3 regions of the Corynebacterium comes genome follow, and region 3 is predicted to be linked to each of the others. Evidence: predicted binding sites of a transcription regulator. Region 3 holds the regulator's gene; each other region holds the start of a gene.
What was found. The regulator LexA, encoded in region 3, represses DNA repair genes until DNA is damaged. The targets are predictions, from matches to a motif close to CGAACANNTGTTCG.
Positions count from the first base shown of each region.

Region 1 (5,103 bases), 130 kb from region 3:
GCCGGTGTACGAGGCGACCTCCACCGGTCCGGACCACGACCTGATCTTCTCCGCCGCCGTCACGGTGAACGGCGTGGAGCTGGGCACCGGCGTCGGCCCCAGCAAGAAGGTCGCCGAACAGGCCTCCGCCCGCCAGGCGTTCCTGATCCTCCGGGAGAACCCCCGTGCCGGAACTCCCTGAAGTTGAGGTAGTCCGCCGGGGCATGGCCGAACATCTGCTCGGAGGTGTCTTCGAACAGGTGGAAGTGCTGCACCCCCGGGCCAACCGCGGTCAGGACGCACCCCTGGACGCGCTGCTCGTCGGCGCCACGATCCGGGATGTCCGCCGCCGCGGCAAGTACCTGTGGTGCGATCTGGGCGATTCCGCCCTCTTCGTCCACCTCGGCATGAGCGGACAGATGCTCATCGGCGAACCCGGCACCTGCACGTCCCGCCACCTGCGGATCCGTTCCGAGGTCAGCGGCAAGGAGCTCGCCTTCGTCGACCAGCGCACCTTCGGCCGATGGCTGCACACCCGGCTCATCGACGGCATCCCTGAGCCTGTCGCGCACATCGCCCTCGATCCCCTCGAGCCCGATTTCGACGTCGTCGCCACCGCCCGGCGTGTCCGGCAGAAGAAGTCGCCGATCAAGTCCGTCCTTCTCGACCAGACCGTGGTCAGCGGTATCGGCAACATCTACGCCGACGAAGCACTCTGGCAGGCCGGCGTCCTTCCGACCCGACGGGCCTCAAGCCTGCGGCAGGGCGACGTGGTCTCGCTTCTCGACGCCGCCGCCGACGTCATGCGCCGAGCCCTCGATGCCGGCGGCACCAGCTTCGACGCCCTCTACGTCAACGTCAACGGCGCCTCCGGCTACTTCTCCCGATCTCTCCATGCCTATGGTCAGGAGGGTGAACCCTGCCATCGGTGCGGTACGCCGATCCGGCGGGTGGCCTTCCAGAATCGCTCGACCCACTACTGCCCTGTGTGCCAGGTCAATTAGGAGTCCGATGAAACGTCTTGTCGCCCATATCGACGGCCATGTCCAGGGTGTGGGTTTCCGCTGGTGGACTCGTTCCCAGGCGATCGAGCTCGGGCTGGCGGGCTCCGCCACCAATCTTTCCGACGGCCGCGTTCAGGTCATCGCCGAAGGTCCCGATGAAGCGGTCGGGGAGTTGCTGCGTCGACTGTGGTCGGGCCCGGGAAGCGTCGATGAAGTGACCCAGGAATGGGCGGAGCCAGTGGGTGAACGGGGTTTCGACACGCTCTAGAAGGGTGGCGGATCATCATCCCGCCTGGGTGGATCTGAGGTCGCTTTCCGTATCTGGGATTCCGCTCTGATCCTGGCCCGGCGCTTCTCTGTCCGCTGCCCGACGGTCTGTAACCAGTTGCGCGCATGAGGTGACAGCGGGCCGGCGGGTTCCTCGATCACGTACTGCCCGTTGTCGAAGAGCCAGACGATCTCCCGCGTATCGGGGTCGATGATGTATCTCACCCGGCCGTCGGTCTTCAGGTTGTGATGGTACTGACACAAGGTCACCAGGTTCGATGCGGTGGTGGGGCCGCCGACCTCGTGGTTGATCCGGTGGTCCATCTGGCAGTGGTGGCCGGGGCGCTGACAACTGGGGAATCCGCAGACCCCGTCAAGCCCGATGACGACCGCGCGGATATCATCCGGCGTCCGGTATGCCGTGGATACCTTGTCGTACAGCTCGTCCATATCCCGGATGGAGGTTGCCCTGGCGGCCATTTCTTCGGCGACGCGGCTATGTGCCCAGCCGATGCCGGGGATGTAGGCGGGGGCGTCCACGACGTCGGTGGCGCGGTAGACGTTGAGGGTGACGTTGGTTCTGCCGTTGCCGCGGATGAGGTCGACCAGAGCCTGGGTCAGGGATATGTCCCTGGTCGACGCGTGGGCGCGTACGTGCAGATCGATCTCCTGAGCGGTGACGGCATCGGTCTCCAGCTCCAGGTAACCCCTGTTTCCGTCGATGCCCAGGCGGTAGTGGTCGGTGTCCGGGCCCGTCGGCGAGTCGTCGCCGGAGACGGATGTGTCGAGGGTCTGGATGATGGCGTTGAGTTTCGCGCGGATGGCGGAGGGGGAGGGGAGATTCTGGTTCGCCCTGCGAGGGGTGAGGTACGTCGCGATCTCCTCGTCGACTATTGCCATGTGCTCATCGTTCGTGGCGTCAAGCTTGCACAACACCCTGTCGATTGCCCGGAGGCGTGGAAGGTCGAGATGGTACAGCCGTTGCTGGAGCCGTTGAAGGCGTGGAAGCTCGTGTAGACGTCGGTGGGCGTGGATGGCGCCCTCGATGTAGCTGTCGTTGTGGCCGGTCGACTTGCGTAGGCTGGCCACGACGATGGCCAGGTCGGTGTCCTCCCCGGGGAGGATCGCCTGCCACATCTCGTGGTCGGCGCGACGGATGCGGGCATTGCGGATCGCGACCGGGTCCTCCGGCGAGCACACGGCATAGAAGGTGGTCGGCCGGAGGAGTTCCTCCAGTTCCTTTTCCACAACCGACATGACCGCCGACATGACGTATCCCCCAATAATCGTCCGTACGTTCGAAACCTACCCTAGAACACCTCTTCGAAACCCGCAAGCCCTACCTGGAAGATCTTTTCCCGGTGCTACCCTTTTCGCGTGCATCTGAAATCGCTGACACTCAAGGGCTTCAAGTCCTTCGCGTCTGCGACGACCCTGAAATTTGAACCGGGCATTTGTGCTGTCGTAGGCCCGAATGGTTCCGGAAAATCAAACGTCGTGGACGCCCTCGCCTGGGTGATGGGGGAGCAGGGGGCGAAGACGCTCCGTGGCGGCAAGATGCAGGACGTCATTTTCGCGGGTGCAGGGGACCGTAAACCTCTCGGCCGCGCTGAGGTCACGCTCACAATCGACAACTCCGACGGCGCCCTACCCATCGACTACAGCGAGGTCTCCATCACCCGCCGTATGTTCCGTGACGGTGCCAGCGAATACGAGATCAACGGTGCGAAGGCCCGGCTCATGGATATCCAGGAGTTGCTCTCGGACTCGGGCATCGGTCGGGAGATGCACGTCATCGTCGGTCAGGGGCGGCTCGCGCAGATCCTGGAGGCGCGTCCGGAGGAACGCCGTGCCTTCATCGAGGAGGCCGCCGGCGTGCTCAAGCACCGGCGTCGCAAAGAAAAAGCGCAGCGCAAGCTCGTGGGAATGCAGGCCAACCTCGACCGACTCACGGACCTGACGCAGGAACTGGGCCGCCAGCTCAAGCCGCTGGCCAGACAGGCCGAGGCGGCGCAACGCGCAGCCACCGTGCAGGCCACGCTTCGCGACGCCCGTCTGCGTCTCGCCGGCGAGCGCGTCCACCGTCTCCGCTCCGAATTCGACGACGCAGGCCGTCGGGCGCGACTGCTGGCCGAGCAGGTCGGGGAGGTCACCGACATCCTGGAGGAGGCGAGCGGAGAACAGCTCACCCTGGAGTCGCAGCTGGAGGAGTTGGTCCCGCAGGCGGAGGCTGCGCAGCAACTCTGGTTCACCCTCGCCGCGCTCGCGGAACGTGTCTCGGCGACCTCCCGAATTGCCGCTGAGCGTGCCTCGAACGCTAACGTCGTCGCCTACACCGGTCAGGATCCCGAGGTGCTTGGACGACGTGCGGAGGAGGCGGAGGCGGAGTTCGCCCGACTCTCCGAAGGTGTGGACATTGCCCGGGAGCGGCTGGAGTCGATCCGGGATGAGGTCTTCGAGCGGGAGGAGGCACGGGGGGAAGCGGAGGCCGAGCACATGGCGCAGGTTCGTGCCATCGCGGACCGTCGGGAAGGCGTCGTGCGGCTCCTTGCCGCGGAGGAGTCACTGGCCGGGCAGGTGAAGGCCGCGGAGGACGAGATCGCCCGACAGGCGGAGATCCTCGGGGAAACCCTGGCACGTACGACGTCGGCGCAGAAGGAGGCTGAAGCCACGGCGGAGAAGATCCGGGAACTCTCGGGGGAACGCGGCCCGCTCGAAGACGCCCACATCCGTGCCGCCAGCGAAGCCGGAGCCGCGGAGAAGAGACTCGATCAGCTGCGTGAAGAACAACGTGTGCGGGAGCGGACGGTGTACTCGCTGCAGTCGAGGATCGACACGCTGCGTCAGAACGTGCCGGTCGCCGACGTGGATCTGGACTGGCCGGCTCTCGCCGGACTCCTGCACACGAAGCAGGGCAGGGCGGTGTCGGCAGCGCTCGGCGCACATGCGGACGCGCTGGTGGGTGCGGTGGATGAGGGGGTCGTCGAGAAGCTCCGTGGCGCCTCCCGCACTGTCCTCGTCGACGAGTCCGCACGCGGTGACGCGTGGCGGCTGAACGCCGACCTTCCCGCAGGCACCACCTGGCTGCTCGACCACATCGACGCAGATGAACGTATCCACATGCCACTCAACCGACTGCTCGCTGACGTCGTCCTGGCCCCGGACGTGGCCACCGCCCGTGCCACGGTGGACGCGGATCCCCGCCTGCGTGCGGTCACTCCGGAAGGCGTGCTGTGCGGCGAGCACTGGCTCCAGGCGGGCTCCGGCATGGCGTCGCCGGTGGAGGTCAGCACCCGGATCGCCGGGGCGGAGGCAGAGCTTGCCGACGCCCGCGTCATCCTCGACGAGCTCTCCGGCACCCTGGATGGTGCCCGGATCGCCGCGGAGGAGGCACGCGTCGACGCCGCCGCACGGAAGGCGGCGCTCCGCGAGTACGACCAGACCGTCACCGCCTGGGAACGGGATCTGGCCCGGCTGAACAGGCAGTATGAGGCCAACAAGGCAGAGCATCAGCGTGCCGCCGAGCGTGCCACGGGCGTTGATGCCCGCCTCGCCGCCCTCCGCGGGCAGCTCGAGGAGGCACGTGACCGCCTCGCCCGCGTGGAGGACACCGACGCTCCGGATGAGCCCTCCACCGTCGCCCGCGACGAGGCTGCGACGGCGCTCGCCCAGGTCAAGGCGATGGAGATGGAGGCCATCCTCACGCTGCGCACGGCCGAGGAACGCGCGAATCAGGCTTCCGGACGGGGGGAGATGCTGCGTCGGCAGGCGGCGCACGAACATCAGGCGAAGGTCAGACACGATGAGGCGATGAGGCGGCGTCGCGAGGCTGCCGAGCTGGCGGCGGCGGTGG
Region 1 is NZ_CP046453.1:1,742,220-1,747,322, reverse strand. It holds gene rnc (ribonuclease III) at 1-181, shown strand, start outside; gene mutM (bifunctional DNA-formamidopyrimidine glycosylase/DNA-(apurinic or apyrimidinic site) lyase) at 165-983, shown strand; gene CETAM_RS08400 (acylphosphatase) at 991-1,251, shown strand; gene CETAM_RS08395 (HNH endonuclease signature motif containing protein) at 1,248-2,507, opposite strand; gene smc (chromosome segregation protein SMC) at 2,628-5,103, shown strand, end outside.
Region 1: CETAM_RS08395 (HNH endonuclease signature motif containing protein) is a predicted target of LexA. The motif match lies at 2,563-2,576, and genes of this name have one in related genera.

Region 2 (5,103 bases), 140 kb from region 3:
CGTGACGCGGTCCCAGGAGGCCCGTTCGGGCGCGGTGATCGAGGACGATGACATGGCCGGCGCCGGCGACCAGGGCCTCATGTTCGGCTACGCCTCGAACGAGACCCCGGAGTTCATGCCGCTGCCCATCGCGCTGGCGCACCGCCTCTCCCGCCGCCTGACCCAGGTGCGCAAGGAGGGCATCGTGCCCATGCTGCGTCCGGACGGCAAGACCCAGGTCACCTTCGAATACGACCGGAACGACCGTCCGGTCCGCCTGGACACGGTGGTCATCTCCACCCAGCACGACCCGGAGGCCACCCAGGCGTGGCTCGCCGAGCAGCTCCGCGAGCATGTGCTGGATCAGGTTATCGCCGACGCCGGCCTGGAGAACATGGTCGACGACAGGACGGCGCTGCTGGTCAACCCCTCCGGTTCCTTCATTCTCGGCGGCCCGATGGGCGATGCCGGGTTGACGGGACGCAAGATCATCGTCGACACCTACGGCGGCATGGCCCGCCACGGTGGCGGCGCCTTCTCCGGCAAGGACCCCAGCAAGGTCGACCGTTCCGCCGCGTACGCCATGCGTTGGGTGGCCAAGAACATCGTCGCCGCCGGGCTGGCGGAGCGCGTCGAGGTCCAGGTCGCCTACGCCATTGGTCGCGCAGCGCCCGTGGGCCTCTACGTGGAGACCTTCGGCACCGCGGCCCAGGGACTCACCGATGAAGACATCCAGGGTGCGGTGGAGAAGGTCTTCGACCTCCGTCCGGCCGCCATCATCCGTGAACTGAAGCTGCTGGCCCCGATCTACAGCCAGACCTCCGCGTACGGCCACTTCGGTCGCCTCGACCTTGATCTGCCGTGGGAGCACACCAACCGCGTGTCCGATCTGAAGGCCGCCCTCGGCCGCTAAAGTGGTTGTCCATGGCCACATCCCGCGTCCCCGCAGCACACAGGTCGGTGGCGCGGGTTCTTCCTCTCCTGGGCCTGGCACACCTGGACAGGGTCTTCGATTACCGGGTCTCCGCCGAAGACGATGAGGCCGCGCAGCCCGGGGTACGGGTGCGCATCCGCTTCGCCGGACGTCTGGTGGACGCGATCCTCCTGGAACGTGTCACCGAATCCGAGCACGAAGGGTCATTGCGCTACCTCGAAAGGGTCATCGCCCCGGAGATCGTGTATCCACCGCGCACCGCAGCGCTTATCGACGCCCTCTGCGACCGCTACGCAGGCATCCGTTCCGATCTCATACGCTCGGCCGTACCGTCCCGGCACGCCCGGGCCGCGGAGACCGACACATCGGTGCCCTGGTCGGAGTTGGGGGACGTCGGTGAACCTGACCTGTCCTCGTGGTCGGCCTACCAGTTCGGCGAATCTTTCGTCGACGCGGTTCTCGGCGGCCAGACGGCGCGCGCCGCATGGCAGATCGCCCCGGGGGACTCCTGGGCGGATGCCCTCGCGGCATTGGCCGTGAAGGTGGTCAAGGACGGCGGGGGAGCGCTGCTGGTGGTGCCGGACCAGCGGGACGTGGACAAGCTCGAACACGCGCTGCGCCAGTTGGTTTCCGCGAAGCAGGTGACCACGCTGACTGCGGCCCTGGGTCCGCAGGCGCGCTACCGGCGCTTCCTGGCGGTGCTCGACGGGCAGGCCAGGCTGGTGGTGGGGACGCGATCGGCGGCGTTCGCACCGGTACAGGATCTGCGTCTGGCGGTGATCCTGCACGACGGAGACGACAACCTCGTCGATCCCCGCGCCCCCTACGCCCATGCGCGCGAGGTCCTGACCACCCGCAGCGCGCTCGAGGGATGTTCGCTGATTCTCGGCGGGCATTCCCGGACCGCCGAGGTGCAGCTGCTCGCGGACTCGGGCTGGGCCCACGACCTGGTGGCGCCCCGGGAGACGATTCGCCAGCGTTCCCCGCTGATCCGTGCGGCCGCCGACACGGAGTTCGAACTGGTCCGCGATCCGCTGGCGGCTTCCGCCCGGCTGCCGAAACAGGCGTTCGACGCCCTGCGCGCTTCCCTGGAACGTGGCGAGCCCGCACTCATCCAGGTCCCCCGCAAGGGCTACGTGCCCACCCTGGCGTGCGGCTCCTGCAGGGCGCCCGCCAGGTGCCGCCAGTGCAACGGGCCGCTGGGACTTCCCGCCGCCGGCGGTAGCCGGGGTGGGGTGCCCACCTGCCGGTGGTGCGGCCGCCCCGACGCCCGTCACCGCTGCGGCGAGTGCGGCTCCGTCCGGCTGCGTGCCGTGGTGCTCGGTGCAGACCGTACCGCCGAGGAGCTGGGCAGAGCCTTCCCCTCCACCCGGGTGATCACCTCCGGCGGTAACAAGGTGGTGTCCGCGGTCGACCATGCACCTGCGCTGGTCGTGGCGACCCCGGGCGCGGAACCTGACGTCGTCGACGGCTCCTACGGCGCTGCGCTGCTGCTGGACACCTGGGCGCTGCTCGGGCGGCAGGATCTGCGCGCCACCGAGGACACCCTGGCCAAGTGGGCAGCGGTGGCCTCCCTGGTCACCCCGGCCTGGCGCGGTGGGGAAGTGGTCGTGGTCGCGGATCCCGGAATGCCTGTTGTGCAGTCACTGATCAGATGGGACATGGTGGGCGCGGCAGCCCGCGAGCTCGCCCAGCGTGTCGACGTCCGCTTCCCTCCCGCCGTCCACATGGCCGCCATCGACGGCGCCAACGCGGCGCTGGACACCTTCCTCGAGATCCTGGAACTTCCGGAACACACCGAAGTGCTCGGACCGGTCGACCTCCCGCCCGGCGTGACGCTGCCCGGAGAGTATGACGAGAATCGCTTCGGTCCCGTCCAGCGGATCCTGCTGCGGACTCCCCCGGGGCCGCGGTCGGTGCTGGGCAAGGCGCTGAAGGCGGCCGCTGCAGCGAAGGCCGGTCGTAAGGACGATCTCCCGCTACGGATCCAGGTGGATCCGATCCACGTCGGATAAGGCGGAGGCTGACCTGGACCAGAGGTGCGATCGAATAAACATTCGAAAGTTGGTGGTGGGCGCCCTGGCGGCTTGATAGAGTCGAACATGTAAGCGACCAGGGGGTGAGTCATGGACGGGCGGAAGATGGCCGGGATCGTCGACCGGATCGACGGCGCACTGGCAGAACTATCGGAACTGATGGCGGATCCCACCGCGGTGATTGTCGAGGATGTCCGGGAGGAGTTCGAACGCCTGGAGAAGGTCATCGGCGCCAAGGGTTTCATTGACGCGGCCTTCGCATACGCCGCCGACCGGGCGGGTGCGGGAAAATATGTCGGAGCGGTGCACACCACCGAGTACCTGACCCGGGCGCTGGGACTGTCGAAGTCCGAGGCCCGTTCGCGGCTCAAGCGGGCAGAGGCGCTGTTCGCACGCCCGACGGTGCAACCGCAACCTGAGCCGGCGCCGGAGCCCGACGAAACAGAGGCCCAGCGCCGCACACGGGAAGAGGAGACTGAGCGGATCCGTCGGGAGCAGGCCGAACGCCGGCGCAGGGAGGAGGAAGCTCAGCGCAGGGCGCGGGACAGGGCCCGGAAGGTCGAATCCGCGGAGAAACAGGCGATGATCGTCCGGGAGCTGGAGCACCTCAACGCCCACGCCGATCCGACTTACCAGGAGCTCTTCGCCCTTGCCTTCCAGGAGGCCGGGCGGCGCCCCCTGGAGGATCTCCGGACCTGGCTGCGGGAGCGTATCCGGCAGGCCAACCGGAAAGGGCGGACACCCGACGGGAAGACCGACCCTTTCGCCGCCCTCCGGAAGCGAAAGATCATCATCGGTGCGCAGGATGCCGATGGCGGGGCGAATGTGTCGATGTACCTGGATGGCGCCGGCCTGGCGACCCTCAGGGCAGCCCTTGCACCGGGCAAACGTCCCGGCGTCAACGCCTCGGTGCCGGCGGAGCAGGATAAGCGGCCGATGGCCGCCCGCCTGGTTGATCAGCTGATGGTCATCCTGGGCCGCTACCTGGATGATGATTCAGCTCAGGCCCGCCACGGTGTGGGCTCGGTGGTGGTGTCGATGACAGCTGCCGAGCTGGATGACCTGCAGCCTGATGACAGGTTCCCCACCAACACCGGCCACCTGCTCACGCCGGCCGATGTCCTGCGGCTGGGGGCAGCCCGCTACGACATCGGGGTGCTGCACGATGACCGGGGGCAGGTACTTGACCTGGGGCGCACCAGTCGCAGCGCCAGCGTGTTCCAGCGTCTGGCACTGTTCGCCCAGGAGCTGTGCTGTACCCGTCCGGAGTGCACGACCGGGCTGTGTGACGCGGATATCCACCACATGGTGGCGTGGCTGAAAAAGGGGAACACCGACATCGAGAACCTCACCATCATCTGCCGCCCGCATCATTCCGCGAACCGTGATCAGCGGGACGGGGCCGGGGGCCTCGGGCACATGGACAAGGACCCCACCACGGGGAGGACCGGGTGGACACCACCCCACGGCGGACCGATGCGCTTCAATGAAACCGAATTTCAGCAACAGTCCGCCGGAGCCAAGATACGCAGCCGGGGACAATCGTCCGATCCCCCTCTCGTCGAGGAGTACGCCTGATGCCCGGCGGGGACGGGAATTCTGACTGCAGCAGGGGAGACGTAGACTATGAGGACGATACGTGAGCGATGAAGGAGCCCGCACCACCCATGACTATCCGTGACATCCGCCTGTTCGGTGACCCCGTCCTGACCACCCGGTCCGACGAGATCACCGAGTTCGACGAGGCCCTGCGCGTGCTCGTCGACGACATGCTCGAGACGATGGACGATGCCGGAGGTGTCGGCCTGGCAGCCAACCAGATCGGTCTCACCCGGCGGATCTTCGTCTTCGACACCAGTCATGTCGAGGACGGCCTGCGGGGACACATCATCAACCCCGTGTGGGAGCACATCGGCGAAGAGACCCAGACCGGACAGGAGGGTTGCCTGTCCATCCCGGACATCTCCGTGGACACCGAACGTTTTGAGACGGTCAAGGTGTCCGGGCAGGACGTCGACGGCAACCCCATCGCCATGGTCGCCTCGGGCCTGATGTCCCGCTGCATCCAGCATGAGACCGATCACCTGGACGGCGTGCTCTTCCTCAGGCGACTGAGCCCGGAGCGTCGTAAGGAAGCCATGGCCGCCATCCGTA
Region 2 is NZ_CP046453.1:1,468,808-1,473,910, reverse strand. It holds gene metK (methionine adenosyltransferase) at 1-892, shown strand, start outside; gene CETAM_RS07090 (primosomal protein N') at 904-2,928, shown strand; gene CETAM_RS07085 (HNH endonuclease signature motif containing protein) at 3,040-4,527, shown strand; gene def (peptide deformylase) at 4,617-5,103, shown strand, end outside.
Region 2: CETAM_RS07085 (HNH endonuclease signature motif containing protein) is a predicted target of LexA. The motif match lies at 2,960-2,973, and genes of this name have one in related genera.

Region 3 (5,103 bases):
GCGAGTCCGTCTCGAGGAGATGGCACAGGACCCGGACAAAGACGTAGACCGTCAGGATGAGGTCGAGGAGGCCCAGTCCTACCTCAACCTCCGGCTCGCCAGGCTGCCGAAAGGTCGGGAGAAGACCCGCGAGGTCAAGGACATCCGCTGGATGATCGAGGAACTTCGGGTGAGCCTGTTCGCCCAGCGCCTGGGCACCGCGCGGCCGATCTCCCTGCGCCGTATCCAGAAGGCCGTGGACAAGCTCCGCTAGGCCCCGGGCCAGCCCTCGAGGGACTCGGCCGCCGCTTCTTCCTCCCGAGCCCGGCGGCGCATGAGCCGGATCTCCGACTCGAAGTCCTCGGCCGACTCGAAGGACTTGTACACGGACGCGAAGCGCAGGTAGGCGACCTCATCAAGAGCGCGTAGCGGTTCGAGGATGGCAAGTCCGATGTCGTTCGCATTCACCTGGGAGCCACCCTGAGAACGAACCCTCTCCTCCACTTCCTGCGCGAGACGCTTGAGCGCATCATCGGAGACATCGCGGCCCTGGCAGGCGCGGCGGACACCCAGGACAACCTTGTCGCGACTGAACGGCTCCGTGACGCCGTTGCGCTTGATCACCAGGAGAACGGCCTTCTCAATCGTGGTGAAACGTCCGTTGCATTTGGTGCACTCACGCCGGCGACGGATGGCGGCTCCGGCGTCGATAATGCGCGAGTCAATGACACGGGAGTGATCGTGATGGCAGAACGGGCAGTACACAGCGTGTCTCCAGTGCCTTTCTGGGAGGAAACCGGTGGACCGGATGGTGGCACCGATCCTACTCCCCGGGAAGATTTCCCCTAACGCGCCTCGTCGCTCGACTGCGTCTGGTTGCCCGCGGGATACACCGTAGATCCGGTTACGCCTTCATCCCCGGCACCCCGGAAGGAGGCACTGACCACCACCAGACCGAAAAGTGCGCCGAGCAGATACGTCAGGCCGGTCTCCCGCCAGCGGCTGGAATGTCCCTCACCTGCGTCCCGCGGCAGAGGATCGGCGCCAGGTAGGCCCTGTGTTCGATTTGCGGGCACCAGAGTTCGAACACCCCGGCCACAGGAAGGGGACCTGTGGAAGCTCGACGGCTCCCACACAGCGGCCGGGCGGACGGAGTCATGTACGGAAGTATGGACGCTGCCACCTGGGCATGGACGATGCAGGAAGGTGATCACGGCGAAGTCCTTTCGTTGTCTGCTGTGAGGATATCGAGACTGGTCAACACCCTCGAACAGTGCTACCGTTCAGGTGTTCTAACTAGCTGATGTGTTCGATTAAAGCACCCGTTCGAAATTTTGTCCACAGAACCCGCACATCAGTCGAACATCCGTACCAGATCGTGCTAAACATGTAACAGGTGAATGGCATGCGGACGACACGCCATTCGAACAACGACCACCGGAACGCCGCTGAGCCGCCCCGACGATTCGATACGGCACGCACCGCCACCACCCCAGGAACGAGAAGGACGATGACCCGCAAGAGCGCCCCCGCCAAACTGACCCCCTCCGGCAAGCCGGACCCCTCCACACTTTCCGATCGTCAGCGACGGATTCTTGAGGTCATCCGGGATGCCGTCGTGCTGCGGGGCTATCCGCCGAGCATCCGGGAGATCGGTGACGCAGCGGGACTGCAGTCCACCTCCTCGGTCGCGTACCAGCTGAATCAGCTGGAGAAGAAGGGTTTTCTCCGTCGCGACCCGAACAAGCCGCGTGCGGTGGACGTGCGTACCCTGACGTCGACCGACACCGCCAAGAAGCCTGGGCGGCGCGTCGTGGCCAAGACTTCGACGGCCCCGGAGGATGCCAGCGCCGCGAACTTCATTCCGGTGCTCGGCCGCATCGCCGCAGGTTCACCGATTCTCGCCGAGCAGGAGGTCGAGGACTACTATCCGCTGCCGGCCGACCTGGTGGGTGACGGTGAGCTGTTCATGCTGCAGATCGTGGGTGAGTCGATGAAGAACGCCGGCATTCTCGACGGCGACTGGGTCGTCATCCGTTCCCAGCCGGTCGCGGAGAAGGGCGAGTTCGTCGCCGCCCTGATCGACGGAGAGGCGACTGCGAAGGAGTTCCACAAGGATTCCACCGGGGTCTGGCTGCTGCCGCACAACGAGGATTTCTCCCCGATCCCCGGCGACAAGGCGGAAATCATGGGGAAGATCGTCTCCGTGTTCCGGAAGCTCTAGAGACGTTCGCCCCGCCCAGTCAGACAATTGACGGCACAGAATTCCACATCAACCCACGGGAACGGGCCCGGTTTGATGACAGGCCCGGCCGACCGCCTTTCGCTTGATGTCCTCCGGTTCGCACCTATTTGTACTGGCTAATCCCCATTCTCTTCCCTGCGGCCTTTTATTTTGGAACAATGGCGGAAACAGACATCCATTTTTGTCCGATTCCGTCCGTGAGGCGACAGAGGAGAACCCATGTACGCAGAGGAGCGTCGCAGACAGATCGCCTCCCTCACCGCTGTTGAGGGTCGGGTCAACGTCACCGAGCTGGCGAACCGGTTTGATGTCACAGCGGAGACCATTCGTCGGGATCTCGCCGTGCTCGACAGGGAGGGCGTGGTGCACCGGGTTCACGGTGGCGCCGTGGCCAGCCAGACTTTTCAGACGGCAGAGTTCTCCCTCGACGCGCGTTTCCGTTCCGCCCCCACCGCCAAATCAGCCATCGCGCGGGCGGCACTGCGCTATCTTCCGGAGCCCCGCGGCGGGCTCTTCCTGGACTCGGGTTCCACCATCGGCACGCTGGCGGAGCTCATCGCCGAGCAGCCGAACGCCGAACAGTGGTCCATCGTGACCAACAGCCTGCCGATCTCCCTGAACCTGGCCAACAAGGGGCTCCGGGAGGTTCAGCTTCTCGGAGGTTCGGTGCGCGCCATCACGCAGGCGGTCGTGGGTGACACCGCCCTTCGCACCCTGGCGCTCATGCGGGCGGACGTCGCGTTCATCGGCACCAACGCACTCACCCTCGATCACGGGCTTTCCACGGCGGACTCCCAGGAGGCTGCGATCAAATCCGCCATGGTGACCAACGCCCACAAGGTGGTTGTCCTCTGCGACTCCACCAAGCTGGGCACCGACTACCTGGTCAGTTTCGCCGGCATCGACGACATTGACGTGGTTATCACCGATTCCGCGGCCCCCGAGTCCTTCCTGTCGGCACTGCGGGAGCGCGAGATCGAGGTTGTGATCGCGGGCGACTGACCCCGCGTCTCTCCGGGAGCAGGTCAGCCCAGGAGCATCTGACGGGCGACTTCGCGTGCGGCGGCAGCCCCGGAGGTGTCGAGAACAGCCTCGGCGACTTCCCGGCAGGTGGCCAGATCCACGGAGGACAGCTGGGCACCGACCCCGGCCAGGGCGGTCGATGCCGCAGACAGCGAGGTCACGCCCAGACCTGTGAGCACGCACGCGAGCAGCGGATCAGCGGCGGCCTCGCCGCAGACACCGACGGGGGTTCCCGTATCCTCCCCGACCCGACAGGTTTCCTTCACCAGTCGCAACACCGCCGGTTGCCAAGGATCCGTCAGGTACGCCAGCTGGGGGGACAGACGATCGGCGGCCATCGTGTACTGGGTGAGGTCATTGGTACCGATGGAGACGAAGTCCAGGTGCGGCATGAGTTTGTCGGACATCAACGCGGCCGCAGGGACCTCGATCATCGCGCCCGGGGTCAGGCCCCGGTCGCGGCAGAGTCCGGCAAACCATCCGGCCTCCGATTCAGTGGCCACCATGGGGGCCATGACCCAGGTGGGGGCATTCTCCCCCCGCCCCTCGGCGGCCAGCGCGATGGCGTCGAGCTGGCGGGTGAGCAGCCCCTCGTTGCCCAGGGCGATGCGCAGGCCACGCACTCCGAGTGCGGGGTTCTCCTCCTGCGCCATGTTCGCGAAGGCGATGGGCTTGTCGGATCCTGCGTCGAGGGTGCGGATGACAACCTTGGACGCGGGAAAGGCGTCGAACACCTTGCGGTAGACCGCCGCCTGCTCCTCCACCGTGGGTTCCGTGGACGTGGAGAGGAAGCTCATCTCGGTCCGGTACAGGCCGATGCCCTCGGCCTGGGTACCGGCTGCGATGCGGGCGGCGTTGCCGTCTGCGACGTTGGCCAGCAACTGCACGCGGTGGCCGTCCGTGGTCCGGGCGGGGCCCCGCCACTGGGCGATGACCGCCGCTCGCTCGCGGAATTCGAGGACGGTGGCGCGGGCGGACGCCTCTTCGGCGTTGCGGGTGACGGTGCCCAGGGCGCCGTCGACAAGCACGAACTCACCTGCAGGTATCTGGCGCAGCCCTTCGCCCGTGGCCACGATGCAGGGCAGGTTGAGCTGACGGGCGATGATCGCGGTATGGCTCGTGGGTCCGCCGAGTTCGGTGACCAGCGCGATGATGTGGGCGGGGTCCAGGGTGGCCGTGTCCGCGGGTGAGAGATCGTCGGCGAAGAGAACGCCTTCACCCTCGACATCGGGCAGGCCGGGCTCCGGTTCCCCACGCAGCTCGGCGATGACGCGGTCGCGGATGTCCTTGAGGTCGGTGGTCCGCTCGGCCATGACACCCCCCGCGGCCTCGAACATGCCGACGAACTTCTGGGTGGCGGCAACGGTGGCGTACTCGGCCGGGTGCCCGGCGGAGATGTTCTTCTTCACCGTGCGGCGCCAGCCCCGGTCCCTGACCATGCCGACGGTGGCGGTGAGCACGTCGGCGGCGACGCCCTCGACGGTTGCGGCCCGGTCCGCCAGACGCTCCGCGACGGTGTCTGCCGCGGCACTGAAGCGTTCAAACTCAGGTTCCCGGGCGTCCTCGGTGAGTGTTGCGCCGGCCTCGGGCAGGGCCGGGCGCGGCCGGACCCACACCACCGGGGCGTAGGCGACACCGGCGACGACACCGGTACCTTTTATGGCTGTTGCACCTGAGGGGTTTCGGACATCATCCATGATATTTGTCTCCTGTCTCACAGGATGAGGGTGGCTGTGATCTCCAGAACATCATAGAATCCACCGTTTCGCAATCAATCGGACACCGCCACCCCTTGACAACCGGGCACAAACGGACAATACTTACGTCACAACCCCACATGAAATGTGACCTAGTTC
Region 3 is NZ_CP046453.1:1,609,683-1,614,785, forward strand. It holds gene hrpA (ATP-dependent RNA helicase HrpA) at 1-253, shown strand, start outside; gene nrdR (transcriptional regulator NrdR) at 250-744, opposite strand; gene lexA (transcriptional repressor LexA) at 1,490-2,203, shown strand; gene CETAM_RS07765 (DeoR/GlpR family DNA-binding transcription regulator) at 2,444-3,226, shown strand; gene ptsP (phosphoenolpyruvate--protein phosphotransferase) at 3,250-4,944, opposite strand.